Regions from separate parts of the Serinicoccus shuyuelongi genome, predicted to be linked through region 2. Evidence: predicted binding sites of a transcription regulator. Region 2 holds the regulator's gene; the other holds the start of a gene.
The links. The regulator HrcA, encoded in region 2, represses chaperone genes, less so after heat shock. The targets are predictions, from matches to a motif close to TTNGCACTCGNNNNNNNCGAGTGCNAA.

Region 1 (7,358 bases), on a different contig from region 2:
CCCCGGGAGAGACCTCGCCGCCGCTCCCCGGGCAACGCCGACGGGGCGGCCCCTCGTGAAGAGGGACCGCCCCGTCGGTCGTGGTCCGCCCGCGAGCAACGCGGGCGTGCTCGGATCCGACCCGGGTGGGTCAGAAGTCCATGCCGCCCATGCCACCCATGCCGCCGTCACCGGCCGGCATGGCCGGGGTCTTCTCCGGCTTGTCGGCGATGACTGCCTCGGTGGTCAGGAACAGCGCGGCGATGGAGGCCGCGTTCTGCAGGGCAGAACGGGTCACCTTCACCGGGTCGGCGACGCCGAAGCCCAGCATGTCGCCGTACTCGCCGGTCGCGGCGTTGAGGCCGTGACCCGGGGTCAGGTTGCGCACCTTCTCCGCCACGACGCCACCCTCGAGACCGGCGTTGATCGCGATCTGCTTGAGCGGGGCCTCGATGGCGACCTTGACGATGTTGGCGCCGGTGGCCTCGTCACCCGTGAGCGAGAGACCCTCGAAGGCCGTGGACGCCTGGATGAGAGCCACGCCACCACCGGCGACGATGCCCTCCTCGACCGCGGCCTTGGCGTTGCGGACGGCGTCCTCGATGCGGTGCTTGCGCTCCTTGAGCTCGACCTCGGTCGCCGCGCCCGCCTTGATGACGGCCACGCCACCGGCCAGCTTGGCCAGGCGCTCCTGCAGCTTCTCGCGGTCGTAGTCCGAGTCCGAGTTGTCGATCTCGTTGCGGATCTGCGCGACCCGGCCGGCGATCTGGTCGGCGTCGCCGCCGCCCTCGACGATGGTGGTCTCGTCCTTGGTGACCACGACCTTGCGGGCGGTGCCCAGCATGTCGAGCTCGGCGGTCTCCAGCTTGAGACCGACCTCCTCGGAGATGACCTGGCCACCGGTGAGGATGGCGATGTCGGCCAGCATGGCCTTGCGCCGGTCACCGAAGCCCGGGGCCTTGACGGCCACGGACTTGAAGTTGCCGCGGATCTTGTTGACCACCAGGGTCGCCAGGCCTTCGCCCTCGACGTCCTCGGAGATGATCATCAGCGGCTTGCCGGACTGCATGACCTTCTCCAGCAGCGGGAGCAGGTCCTTGACCGAGGAGATCTTGGAGTTCACGACCAGCACGTAGGCGTCCTCCAGGACGGCCTCCATGCGCTCGGTGTCGGTCACGAAGTAGGGGCTGATGTAGCCCTTGTCGAACCGCATACCCTCGGTGAGCTCGAGCTCCAGGCCGAAGGTGTTGGACTCCTCGACGGTGATGACACCCTCGTTGCCGACCTTGTCCATGGCCTCGGCGATCATCTCGCCGATCTCGGTGTCGGCCGCGGAGATGCTCGCGGACTGCGCGATCTGCTCCTTGGTGTCGACCTCCTTCGCCATGGACAGCAGGCTGTCGTTGACCGCCTTGACGGCGACCTCGATGCCCCGCTTCAGGGCCATCGGGTTCGCGCCGGCCGCGACGTTGCGCAGCCCCTCGCGAACCATGGCCTGGGCGAGGACGGTCGCGGTGGTGGTGCCGTCACCAGCGACGTCATCGGTCTTCTTCGCGACCTCCTTGACCAGCTCGGCGCCGATCTTCTCGTAGGGGTCCTCGAGCTCGATCTCCTTGGCGATGCTCACACCATCGTTGGTGATGGTGGGGGCTCCCCACTTCTTCTCGAGCACGACGTTGCGGCCCTTGGGGCCGAGGGTCACCTTCACGGCGTCGGCAAGGGTGTTCATACCCTTTTCGAGCCCGCGGCGAGCCTCCTCGTCGAAAGCAATGGTCTTGGCCATCTGCGCTGTTTCCTCCACACGTGGACGAAATGGATGACCGGGTGCCGCCCGCGACGGACGAGCCGGATCGCCGGGGCTCCTGTCGCCTCGGCTCCCGACCCTCGGCAAGCCGGTCGGTTGTTATCACTCTCGGGGTGAGAGTGCTAGGTCCATGATGAGCACTCGACACCCCCGAGTGCAAATACGCCGCCCGGCAGGTCGCCGGACCGGCCCCGGCGAGAGGGTGCGCGCACCCCTCAGGAGGTCGGTCCGGACCTCAGCTCCAGGGCCCGCACCGCCGCCTGACGCAGGGTGTGGTCCTCCAGGCCGAGGCCTCTGGCGGCGCTGGCGAGCGCGTCGACCCCGGTGGGTCGGCCGGCGAGCACCTCGGTGAACGTCTCCGCGAGCCGACCCAGCAGGGCGGCCTGCTCCTGCACGAAGGACCGGTCGACCACCCGGCCGTGGCCGGGCACCCAGGTCTCGGACAGCACGCCGGCGGGCCGTTCCAGCAGTGCATGCAGGGTGGCGGCCCACTCCATCGGGAAGGCGTCCTCCATGGCCGGGTCCGCGCCCTCCTCCACCAGGTCCCCGGCGAAGACCACCCCGGCGTCCGGGACGGCGACCGCCAGGTCGTGGTCGGTATGCCCCCGGCCGGCGTAGAGCAGCTCCACCTCGCGCCCGCCCAGGTCGATGGCGGTGTCCTCCTCGACGAGGTAGAACGGCAGCACGATCTCGGTGGCCTCGACGTCCCGGGCGATCTCCTCGCGGTCCGTGCTGCGCAGGTGCTCGACCACCTGGCGCCGCTGGTGCTCACCGGTGCGGAGCAGGTCGTCGGCGGCACCGGAGTGGGCGTAGATCTGCGAGTCGCGGAAGGCGGCGTTGCCGAAGCAGTGGTCGAAGTGCGCGTGCGTGTTGACCACCACCAGCTCGAGGTCGGTGATCTCCCGGACGGCCCGGAGCAGGTCGCTGCCCTGCCGGTGGAAGCTCCGGGTGTCCACGACCAGGGCCCGCTGCTCCCCCACCACCAGGCCGCAGTTGAGCTTCAGCTCCTCGTGCCGGCGCACGTGCACACCGGGTGCCACCTCACGCCAGGACACCTCGCTCATGCCCCGCAGTCTAGGTGCCGGTCGTTTCCGGGCCGTTGCGCCGCGGGGGGCACACGCCGAACTCACCCGTGGGGGTGAACTTGCCGTCCGACCCTTGCGCAGGCCCGGCGCCCCACCCAGGATGATCTGCACGTCACCGCCGACAGGAACACGGTCATGCCTTTCCCTGAGCGCATCCTCCTCGCCACCGACGGGTCGACCAGCGCCACGCTGGCCGGCCGACGGGTCGCCCAGCTCGCCGCCGACACCGGCGCCGAGGTGCACGTCCTGCACGTCGCCCTGGTCTCCACCTGGACCACCCCCGCGCCGCTGGGACCGGCCCAGCGGGAACGGATCCTCGCTGAGGCGCATACCGTGCTGGCGGCCGCCGTGCTCGAGCTCGAGGAGGCCGGGGTGGATGTGGCGTCCGGCACCGTGCGGACCGGGCGGGCCACCGAGCAGATCCTGCTCCGCCGCGGCGAGCTCGAGGCAGACCTGGTCGTCATCGGCCACCGCGGGCAGAACGCCCTGACCCGGGCCCTGCTCGGCAACGACGCCGAGCAGGTGGTGCGGCACGCCCCCTGTGCCGTGCTGGTGGTCCGGGACGAGGAGGGCCGCCGATGATCTCCGACGTGCTGCTGCCGATGTCCGCCGGTGGCAGCACCCCCGACTTCACCGTGCGCGCGCTCGACCTGTCGGTGATCATCGCCTACCTGGTGCTGAGCAGGATCATCCCGCTGGTCGCGCAGTCCCGGATGAAGAAGAAGGCCAAGGCCGGCGGCAAGGAGACGGACGAGTCCGAGGACTACTTCCTCGGCGGCCGCAACTTCCTGTGGCCCTTCGTCGGCCTGTCCCTGGTCGCCACCAACATGTCCGGCGCCACCTTCGTCGGGCTGGCCGGCGGGGCCTACGAGCAGGGCATCTCGATCTTCGCCTACGAGTGGATGTCGGCCGTCATCCTGGTCATCTTCATCTTCTTCATCCTCCCGTTCTACCTGCGCTCCAAGGTCTTCACGCTGCCGGAGTACCTGGAGCAGCGCTACGACCGGCGCTCCCGGATGGCGTTCGCGGGCTTCAACCTCTTCGCCAACATGTTCATCGACATGGCCGCGGCCCTCTTCGCGGGCGCGGTCGTCGTCAAGGTGCTCTACCCGGACGTCCCGATGCTCGTGTCGGTGGCGGTGCTGGCGCTGCTGGCTGCCGTCTACACCGTCATCGGGGGCCTGGGCGCGGTCATCATCAGCGACTCCATCCAGGCGACGGTGACGCTGATCGGCGGCGTCATCGTGCTGATCGCCACCTTCAACGCCGTCGGCTCCTGGGACGCGGTCACCGAGGCGGCGGGCGAGGAGCGGATGAGCCTCATCCTGCCCGCCGACAACCCGGACCTGCCCTGGCCCGGGCTGATCACCGGGGTCCTGGTCATCGGCCTGTACTACTGGACCACCAACCAGCTGGTGGTCCAGCGCACGCTGGGCGCCAAGTCCCTGGACCACGGGCGCTGGGGCTCGCTGCTGGCCGGCTTCATCAAGCTGGCCTTCCTCTTCCTGTTCATCCTGCCGGGCGTGATGGCCCTGGCGATCTACCCCGAGCTGGACGACCCGGACACCGTCTTCCCGACCCTGGTCTTCGACCTGCTCCCGGTGGGTGTCCGCGGCCTGATCCTGGCCGCCGTGATCGCGGCGATCACCTCGACCGTCGACTCCATCCTCAACTCCGCCTCGACGATCGTCACGATGGACTTCGTCAAGACCTTGCGGCCGGACACCTCGCAGCGCGGACTGGTCTTCAGCGGCCGGGTGGCGACGGTGGTGGCGCTGGTGGTGGCCATCGCGTGGGCACCCTTCATCGCCCAGTTCGACACCCTCTACGAGTACCTGCAGTCGGTGCTGTCGTTCCTGGTGCCACCGGTGGTGGCGGTCTTCCTGGTCGGCATCGCCTCCAAGCGGATCAGCGCGACCGCGGCCTTCGTCACCCTGGTCGTGGTGCAGCCGCTCGGGCTGCTGGCCTTCATCCTCACCCAGGTGGTGCCGGAGGAGCCGACCATCCAGTTCCTGTATGCCGCCGGCCTCAGCCTGGCGCTCTCGGTGGTGATGCTGGTCGTGATCAGCATCCTGGGGCCCTCGCCGGACGAGTCCAAGACCAAGGAGCTCACCTGGAAGAAGGACTACTGGACCGAGGAGACCGCGGCCCTGAAGGGTGTCCCGGTATGGGCCAACTACCGGCTCATCTCGGTGGTGCTGCTGCTCACCACGGCCGGGATCGTCATCGCCTTCGCGTGAGGCTTCTGACCTACGTGAGCACCTTGCTCAGCTGAGGCCGGTGATGGTGCCGTCCTCGGCGATGTCCATGCCGTTCGCGGCAGGCACCCTGGGCAGCCCGGGCATGCGCATGATGTCGCCGGTCATCGCCACCACGAACCCGGCCCCGGCGTTGACCACCAGCTCGCGCACGGTGATCGCGAAACCGCGGGGCGCACCCAGCAGGGTGGGGTCGTCCGAGAAGGAGTACTGGGTCTTCGCCATGCAGACCGGCAGGTGGGCATACCCCTCCTGGGTCAACTGCTGCAGCTGGGTCCGGGCGGTGGCGGTGAGCTCGACCCGGTCGGCGCGGTAGATCTCGGTGGCGACCCGTTCGATCTTGGCGAGGATGTCCTCGGCGGCGTCGTAGAGCGGGGCGAAGCTGTTCGGCTGCTCGCACAGCCGGACCACCTGTCGGGCCAGGTCCTCCCCGCCGGCTCCCCCGTGCGCGAAGACCTCGGAGAGGGCCACCTCCGCGCCGACCTGGGCGCAGCGCTGCCGCACCAGGTCCAGCTCGGCGTCGGTGTCGCTGGGGAACCGGTTCAGCGCGACCATCACCGGCAGGCCGTACTTCTGCACGTTCTCCAGGTGCTGCTCGAGGTTGGCCAGCCCGGTGCCCAACGCCTCCAGGTCCTCGGTGGCCAGGTCGTCCTTGTGCTGGCCCCCACCCTTCTTGAGGGCCCGGACGGTGGCGACCAGGACGACCGCGTCCGGACGCAGCCCACCCACCGGGCAGACGATGTCGAAGAACTTCTCGGCGCCCAGGTCCGCGCCGAACCCGGCCTCGGTGACCACGTAGTCGGCGAGCTTCAGCGCCGTCCGGGTGGCCAGCACCGAGTTGGCCCCGTGCGCGATGTTGGCGAACGGTCCGCCGTGGATGATCGCCGGGGTGTTCTCCAGGGTCTGCACCAGGTTCGGCTTGACGGCGTCCTTCATCAGCATCGCCATCGCGCCGGGCGCCTCCAGCTGGGCGGCGGTGACCGGCTCCTTGTCGTAGGTGTGCCCCACGATGATCCGGCTGAAGCGCTCCTTGAGGTCCTCCAGCCCGGTGGCCAGGCACAGGGCCGCCATGATCTCGCTGGCCACGGTGATCTCGAAGCCGGACTCGCGGACCACCCCGTCGCCCTTGCCCCCCATCCCGACGACGATGTTGCGCAGCGCCCGGTCGTTCATGTCGAGCACCCGCTTCCAGGCGATCCGCTTGGGGTCCAGACGCAACGGGTTGCCCTGGTGCAGGGAGTTGTCCACCAGCGCGGCGAGCAGGTTGTGCGCCGAGGTGATGGCGTGGAAGTCGCCGGTGAAGTGCAGGTTGATGTCGTCCATCGGGACCACCTGGGCGTAGCCGCCGCCGGCCGCCCCGCCCTTCATCCCGAAGCACGGCCCCAAGGAGGGCTCGCGCAGGGTGGTCATCGCCTTCACGCCGATCCGGTTCAGCGCCATCGACAGACCCACGTTGGTGGTGGTCTTGCCCTCACCCGCAGCCGTCGGGTTGATCGCCGTGACCAGGATCAGCTTGCCGTCCGGGGTGTCCGCGAGGCGGTCCAGCACGCCCAGGGAGACCTTGGCCTTGTCGTGCCCGTAGGGCTCGACCTCCCCCGGGTCCAGGCCTAGCGCGTCGGCGATCTCGGAGATTGGTCGCAGCGAGGCTCCCTGAGCGATCTGCACATCGGTCAACATCCGGTGGCCTCCTTGCCAGCGACGACGTCGAGGGAACCCTACAAGCAGGTCAGCTCTCGATGCCCAGACGACGCATCGAGCGGGAGCGCTGCCGACGGGAACGGTCCCGGCGCAAGCGCTTGATCAGCAGCGGCTTGTGGGCCAGCGCGGACTCGCTGTCGATCAGCTGGTTGAGGATCTGGTAGTACCGGGTGGCGCTGAGGTCGAAGAGGTCCTTGATGCCCTGCTCCTTGGATCCGGCGTAGGTCCAGTGCCGGTTCTCGAAGTCGAGGATCTCCCGGTCCCGCTCGGACAGGTCCGGGGAGGTGTCGACCTGCTGCGCACGCGTGGCAGCGCCCATGGTGAAGTCCTCTCGCCGCGTCGGCCCGATCAGATGCGTCGTCAGTCTACGACACGGGAACTACAGGCGTGTCATTCCGGCGTCGCCGGTCGCGCCACGGCCGCATACCCTGGATCCATGAGCCCCACCCCGCTGCCCGACCTGGTGCACCCGAGCTGGGCGGAGGCCCTCGCGCCGGTCCAGGACGACATCACCGCGCTCGGCGACTTCCTCCG
Region 2 (7,358 bases):
TCGCCGCGCAGGTCGTCGCCCCAGACCTTCTCCACCAGCTCCGCGTCGTGCTTGCCCTCGACCCAGATCCGGGAGCCGCTGGCCACCCGCGCCGGTGCCGCCTGGGCCCGGACCGAACCGCTGGCCGTCCGGGCGGCGGCGGAGGCGGCAGCGGCCACCTGCGCGGCCCGTTCGCGGGTGTCCGGGACGAGCACCACGGGTGCGCCGTCGACCAGGAAGCCGGGCCCCAGCGGGAAACCCTTGCGCCGGCCGCGGCGGTCCTCGAGGTGGACCACCTGCATACCCCCGGCCTTCTCGACCGCGACCACGGCGCCGCACCAGCCGGTCTGCACGTCCTCCACCACCAGCCCGGCCTCGGCGACCAGCTCTCTGGCGCGACCCCGCCGGGGTGCGCGCCAGTCGGTGGCCAGGACGTCGGTGCCGTAGCGATCACTCACACCGCCCGACGGTACCGTCTGCACATGAGCACCCGCACCGAGAAGGACAGCATGGGCCCCGTCGAGGTGGCCGCCGACCGCTACTGGGGAGCGCAGACGCAGCGCAGCCTCGGCAACTTCGACATCGGCCGTGACGCCTTCGTGTGGGGTCGGCCGATGATCCGCGCCCTCGGGGTGCTGAAGAAGTCCGCGGCCCGGGCCAACGCCGACCTGGGAGAGCTGGACGCCCTCGACGAGCGGGCGCGGGCAGCCCTGGTCCAGGCGGCGGACGAGGTCGTGCGCGGCGAGCTGGACGAGCACTTCCCGCTGGTCGTCTTCCAGACCGGCAGCGGCACCCAGAGCAACATGAACAGCAACGAGGTGATCGCGCACCGCGCCGACGAGATCCTCACCGGCGAGCTCTCCGCCGAACGCACCGTCCACCCGAACGACCACGTCAACCGTGGCCAGAGCAGCAACGACACCTTCCCGACCGCCATGCACGTGGCCGTGGCCCTGGAGCTGAGCGAGCGCTTGTACGCCCCGGTCGAGCAGCTGCGGGACACGCTGGCTGCCAAGGCGGAGGAGTTCTCCGACGTGGTCAAGACCGGACGCACCCACCTGCAGGACGCCACCCCGCTCACCCTCGGCCAGGAGATCGGCGGTTGGGTGGCCCAGCTCGACTTCGGCCTGGAGCAGGTGCGGCACGCGCACACCGGGGTGCTGCGGCTGGCGATCGGTGGCACCGCGGTCGGCACCGGCCTGAACGCGCACCCCGACTTCGGTACTGCGTGCGCGGCCTACATCGCGCAGGAGACCGGTCAGGACTTCGCCGTGGCCCCCGACCACTTCGCCTCGCTGTCGGCGCACGACGAGCTGGTCGCGGTCAGCGCCGCGCTGCGCACCCTGTCCGGCGCCCTGATGAAGATCGCCAACGATGTGCGCTGGCTTGCCAGCGGGCCGCGGACCGGGATCGGCGAGATCACCATCCCGGAGAACGAGCCGGGCTCGAGCATCATGCCCGGCAAGGTGAACCCGACCCAGTCCGAGGCGCTCACCATGGTCGTCACCCGGGTCTTCGGCAACGACGCCTGCGTGGCCTTCGCCGGCACCCAGGGCAACTTCCAGCTCAACGTCTTCAAGCCGGTGATGGCGCACGCCGTGCTGGAGTCGATCCGGCTGATCGCCGACGGCTGCCGCAGCTTCGACGAGCACTGCGCGTCCGGGATCGAGCCGCACACCGCCAAGATCGAGGAGAACCTCGCCCGCAACCTCATGCTGGTGACCGCGCTGAACCCCCACATCGGCTACGACGCCGCGGCTGCGATCGCCAAGACCGCGCACCGGCAGGGACTGACGCTGCGCGAGGCGGCGCTGGACAGCGGTCTGCTGACCGGCGAGCAGTTCGACGCCTGGGTGGTGCCGGCCGACATGACCCACCCGCGGGCGGTCGACTGACCGCCGCTCGCCCGGTCGGACGCGGGGCTCCGGGTGCCGGACCCCCGAACGGGTAGACTGGCACTCGGGAATGACGAGTGCCAGCAGCGCCACGCCGACCGGCCAGGAGGGAGAACGATGAGCGACGACCGCAGGCTCGAGGTGCTCCGCGCCATCGTGCAGGACTACGTGCGCACCTCCGAGCCGGTCGGGTCCCGGTCCCTGCTGGAGCGCCACCAGCTGGGGGTCTCCGCGGCCACCGTCCGCAACGACATGGCCGTGCTCGAGGAGGAAGGCCTGATCACCGCGCCGCACACCAGCGCGGGCCGGGTGCCCACCGACGCCGGCTACCGGATGTTCGTGGACCGGCTGCAGCAGATCAAGCCGATGACCCGGGCCGAGCGGGCCGCGATCGCCCGCTTCCTGGACGGCGCGGTCGACCTGGACGACGTGGTCTCCCGCACCACCCGGCTGCTCTCCAGCCTGACCCAGCAGGTGGCCGTCATGCAGTACCCCCGGCTGTCCCGGTCGGCGGTGCGGCACGTCGAGCTGGTCCCGGTCGGGGGCACCCGGCTGATGATCGTCCTCATCGTCGACACCGGGCGGGTCGAGCAGCGGGTGGTCGACGTCGGACGCGACCTGACCGGGGACCCGGACGTGGTGGCCCAGCTGCGCGGCGTCGTCAACGAGCTGTCCGTCGGGCAGCGGTTGAACGAGGTGGGCGCCCGCCTGGCCGACGCCGACGAGCGGGTCGCCCCGGCGGACGCCGAGCTGGCCCGCACCGTCGTGGACGCGCTGACCCTGGCGGCGCAGGAGCGTGCCGAGGAGCGGGTCGCTCTGGCCGGCACCGCCAACCTGGCCCGGGTGGGCAGCGACTTCCCGACCTCGCTGTCCCAGGTGCTGGAGGCGCTCGAGGAGCACGTGGTGCTGCTCCGGTTGATGGGCAGCATGGCAACCGTCGACCGGACCGAGGCGGTGGCCGTCGCGATCGGTGCGGAGAACCCCTACGAGCCGTTGCGCACCACCTCCGTCATCGCCACCACCTACGGGACGGCGGGCGGCCTCGGTGTCGTCGGCCCGACCCGGATGGACTACCCGCAGACGATGGCCACCGTCCGTGCCGTCGCCCACTACGTCGCCGACATGCTCGACGGGTGAGCAACCTCACGGCATACCCGAGAAGCACGCACCGTTGACGAGTGCGGACCTGACCTGTTGACCGTTACGCAACCCCAAGGACATGCCACCCCGTGAATGACTACTACACCGACCTCGGAGTCTCCCGCGAGGCCTCTGCCGAGGAGATCAAGAAGGCCTACCGCAAGAAGGCCCGCCAGCTGCACCCGGACGTGAACCCCGGGGCCGAGGCGGAGGCCGAGTTCAAGCGGGTCAGCCAGGCCTACGACGTGCTCGGCGACCAGGCCAAGCGCGCCTCCTACGACCGCGGCCAGGACCCCTACGGCGGGGCCACCGGCGGCTACGGCCAGGGCTTCACCTTCAGCGACATCATGGACGCCTTCTTCGGCGGCACCTCCGCGGGCACCCGCGGCCCCCGCGGCCGGGTCCAGCGTGGCCACGACGCGCTGGTCCGCCTCGACATCGACCTGGCGACCGCCGTCTTCGGCGGCGAGCAGACCCTGCAGATCGACACCGCGGTGGTCTGCAGCACCTGCACCGGGGCCGGCGCCCAGCCGGGCAGCGGCACCCGCACGTGCGACGTGTGCAGCGGACGCGGCGAGGTGCAGCAGGTGCAGCGCTCCTTCCTCGGTCAGGTGATGACCTCCCGTCCCTGCCAGGCCTGCCGCGGCTACGGCGACGTCATCGAGCACCCCTGCTTCGACTGCTCCGGGGAGGGGCGCGTGCGGACCCGTCGCGACCTCACCCTCAAGGTGCCCGGCGGCGTCGACTCCGGCACCCGGATCGCGCTCGCCGGCGAGGGCGAGGTCGGACCGTTCGGCGGCGACGCCGGGGACCTCTACGTCGAGATCGCCGTCGAGGCGCACGACACCTTCCAGCGCCAGGGCGACGACCTGCACTGCACCCTGGAGGTGCCGATGACCGCGGCCGCCCTGGGGGTCACCCTCCCCGTCGAGACCCTGGACGGGCCGGTCGAGGTCGACCTGCGGGCCGGCACCCAGCCCGGCCAGACGATCCGGCTCGACGAGAAGGGCGTCACCCACCTGCGCGGCCAGGGGCGTGGGGACCTCGTCGTCCACCTCGACGTGAAGGTGCCGACCAGGCTCACCGACACCCAGCGCGACCTGCTCGCCCAGCTCGCCGAGAGCCGAGGTGAGTCGGTGCCGACCGGGCGGATGGGCAGCGCCCACTCCCGCAAGCACAGCCTCTGGGACGCCCTGCGGGGTCGCTGACCAGATGAGTGCACCGCTGTTCCTGGTCGATCCCGGGTCGCTCCGGGCGGACGAGTTGCTGCTCGGGGGGGACGAGGGGCGGCACGCCGTCACCGTGCAGCGGATCCGCGCCGGTGAGCAGGTGCTCGTCGCCGACGGCCAGGGCAGCGGCGCGCTCTGCCGGGTCGAGGCGGTGCGCCCGGGAGAGGCCGACCTGGTGGTGCTCGACCGCCTCGACTCCCCGGCGCCGGCCCTCAGGCTGGTGCTGGTGCAGGCCCTGGCGAAGGGGGACCGGGACCACCAGGCCATCGAGGCGGCGACCGAGCTCGACGTGGACGAGGTGGTGCCCTGGCAGGCCGGCCGCAGCGTGGTCCGCTGGCGTGGGGACCGGGGCGTCAAGGCGGCCCGCCGGTGGGAGCAGGTCCTGCGGGCCGCGACCAAGCAGTCCCGCCGGCTGCGGGTCCCGGTGCTGGGGGAGACGGTGGAGCTGTCCGCCCTGCTGGAGCGGGTGCAGACCGCGGACCTGGCCCTGGTGCTGCACGAGGAGGCGACCCGCCCGCTGTCGGACGTGCCGCTGCCCGAGGCGGGGGAGGTGCTGCTGGTGGTCGGCCCGGAGGGGGGCGTCTCGCCGGACGAGCTGGACGCCCTGACCGGGGCGGGGGCATACCCGGTGCGGCTCGGGAGCACCGTGCTGCGCACCTCGACCGCCGGTCCGGCCGCGCTGGCCGTGCTGAACTCCACCACGAGGTGGCGGTGACCGGGCAGCAGCCCGAGGCCCGCCCGCGCAGCCGCGACATCTTCGCACCGGGCATCCGTAGCGCCTCGGTCGGTGCCACCGCGCTGATCGCCCTCTTCGCGCTGGAGTACATCGCCGTCGGCGCAGCGATGCCGACCGTCGCCGCGGCCCTGGACGGCTACCACCTCTACAACATGGCCTTCGGCGCGACCGTCGCCGCGAGCGTGGTGGGGATGGTCGTCGGCGGCTGGTGGGCCGACCGTCAGGGACCGCGCCCCAGCGTGGTCACCGGGACCGCGCTCTTCGCCGGCGGCCTGCTGCTGGCGGGCACCGCCGTCAGCATGGAGGTCTTCGTCCTGGGCCGCGCCCTGCAGGGCCTGGGCAGCGGCGCCTCCACGGTCGCCCTCTACGTGGTCATCGCCCAGCGGGTGCCCGACCGGCTGCGTCCCGCGGTCTTCTCGCTGCTGGCCGCGGCCTGGGTGGTGCCGGGGCTCGCCGGGCCGCTGCTCACCGGGGCGATGGTCGAGCACCTGTCCTGGCGCTGGGTCTTCCTCGGGGTGGTCCCGCTGGCGGCGCTGTCGCTGTGGGTGCTGGGCCCGGCGCTGCGGGCGACCCGCCGCGGGGGCGTCGGCGCGCACCTGCGCCGCACGACGATCCTGTGGGCGGTCGCCGCGGCGCTCAGCGTCGGCGTGCTCAACCTGGCCGGCGAGCGGGTCGAGGGGCGCGAGTACGCCATCGGGGCGGTCTCCCTGCTGGTGCTGCTGGTCGCCGCCCGGCAGCTGCTGCCGCGCGGCACCCTGACGCTGGGTCGTGGGCTGCCGTCGGTGATCGGCGTGCGCGGGGCCCTCGGCGGGTCGTTCGTGGCGGCCGAGGCCTACCTGCCGTTGATGCTGAGGGACGAGCACGGCTACTCCCCGGCGCAGGCCGGCGGTGCCCTGGCCGCCGCCTCGGTCGCCTGGGCACTGGGGTCCTGGTGGCAGAGCCGGTTCCCGCCCGGCGTGGACCGGTATGCGCTGATGATGGTCGGGGTCGTGCTCTACACCGTGCTGATGGGCGTGCTGGCGCTGGTGTTCTGGACCTCCCAGCCCGGGTGGATGGTGATCGCCGTGTACGGGCTGGCGACCCTCGGGGTCGGGCTGGCCTACCCCACCACCTCGTTGCTGACGATGCGGCTGTCACCGGAGGCCGAGATCGGCCACAACTCCAGCGCGCTGCAGGTGGGGGAGGCGCTCAGCAGCGCCCTGGCACTGGCGCTGACCGGGGTGGTCTTCGGGCTCTACTACGCCTCCGCGCCGCACCTGGCCTTCGTCGGCACCCTGGTCGTCGCGCTCGGGGTGGGTGCCCTGTCCGTGCTCAGCGCCCTGCGGGCGCGGCCCGCGCAGGGGGCGGACGTCACCGCCGCCGTCTAGACTGGAGATCCCATGACAGAGACCGACACCAGCACGTCCCCCACCCCGCCCACGCACACCGTCGTCATCCCCGACGACGTGTCCATGGTCAGCCTGCTCGGCCCGCACGACGAGCTGCTGCGCACCATCGAGCGCGCCTTCCCCCAGGTGGGCGTGCACGTGCGCGGCAACGAGTTCCGGGTGACCGGCGACTCCGGTGAGCTCGCGCTCGTCGAGCGCCTGGTCGACGAGCTGCAGTCCATCGTGCGGCGCGGTCAGCCGTTGAACCGGGACGCGGTGGAGCGCAGCATCGGGATGCTGCGCACCGCCACCACCGACCGGCCGGCGGACGTGCTCACCATGAACATCGTCTCCAGCCGCGGCCGGACGATCCGGCCCAAGACGCTGAACCAGAAGCACTACGTCGACGCCATCGACGACCACACGATCGTCTTCGGCCTCGGCCCGGCCGGCACCGGGAAGACCTACCTGGCGATGGCCAAGGCCGTCGCCGCGCTGCAGGCCAAGCAGGTCAACCGGATCATCCTGACCCGGCCGGCGGTCGAGGCGGGGGAGCGGCTGGGGTTCCTGCCCGGCACCCTGACCGACAAGATCGACCCCTACCTGCGTCCCCTCTACGACGCCCTGCACGACATGGTCGACAGCGAGTCGATGTCCAAGCTGATGGCGGCCGGGACCATCGAGGTGGCACCGCTGGCCTACATGCGCGGACGCAGTCTGAACGACTCCTTCATCATCCTGGACGAGGCGCAGAACACCTCGCCCGAGCAGATGAAGATGTTCCTGACCCGGCTCGGCTTCGGGTCGAAGATGGTGGTCACCGGTGACACCACCCAGGTGGACCTGCCCGGTGGCACCGACTCCGGTCTGCGCGTGGTGCAGGGCATCCTGGACGGCGTCGACGACATCCACTTCTCCCACCTGACCAGCCAGGACGTCGTGCGCCACCGACTCGTCAGCGACATCGTCGACGCCTACGGGCGGTACGACGAGCGGCGCCGGGAGAACCCCC

Region 1: groL (chaperonin GroEL) is a predicted target of HrcA. The motif match lies at 1,883-1,909, and genes of this name have one in related genera.

The regions. Positions count from the first base shown of each region.
Region 1 covers NZ_JBJFZU010000013.1:91,352-98,709, reverse strand. Annotated here, with positions in the region: gene groL (chaperonin GroEL) at 131-1,762, opposite strand; gene ACI3EY_RS15245 (MBL fold metallo-hydrolase) at 1,999-2,847, opposite strand; gene ACI3EY_RS15240 (universal stress protein) at 3,004-3,450, shown strand; gene ACI3EY_RS15235 (sodium:solute symporter family transporter) at 3,447-5,108, shown strand; gene ACI3EY_RS15230 (formate--tetrahydrofolate ligase) at 5,136-6,803, opposite strand; gene ACI3EY_RS15225 (DUF3263 domain-containing protein) at 6,853-7,143, opposite strand; gene ACI3EY_RS15220 (uracil-DNA glycosylase) at 7,261-7,358, shown strand, end outside.
Region 2 covers NZ_JBJFZU010000006.1:97,054-104,411, reverse strand. Annotated here, with positions in the region: gene ACI3EY_RS09650 (DUF3097 family protein) at 1-437, opposite strand, end outside; gene fumC (class II fumarate hydratase) at 462-1,874, shown strand; gene hrcA (heat-inducible transcriptional repressor HrcA) at 1,992-3,011, shown strand; gene dnaJ (molecular chaperone DnaJ) at 3,104-4,222, shown strand; gene ACI3EY_RS09630 (16S rRNA (uracil(1498)-N(3))-methyltransferase) at 4,227-4,958, shown strand; gene ACI3EY_RS09625 (MFS transporter) at 4,955-6,346, shown strand; gene ACI3EY_RS09620 (PhoH family protein) at 6,359-7,358, shown strand, end outside.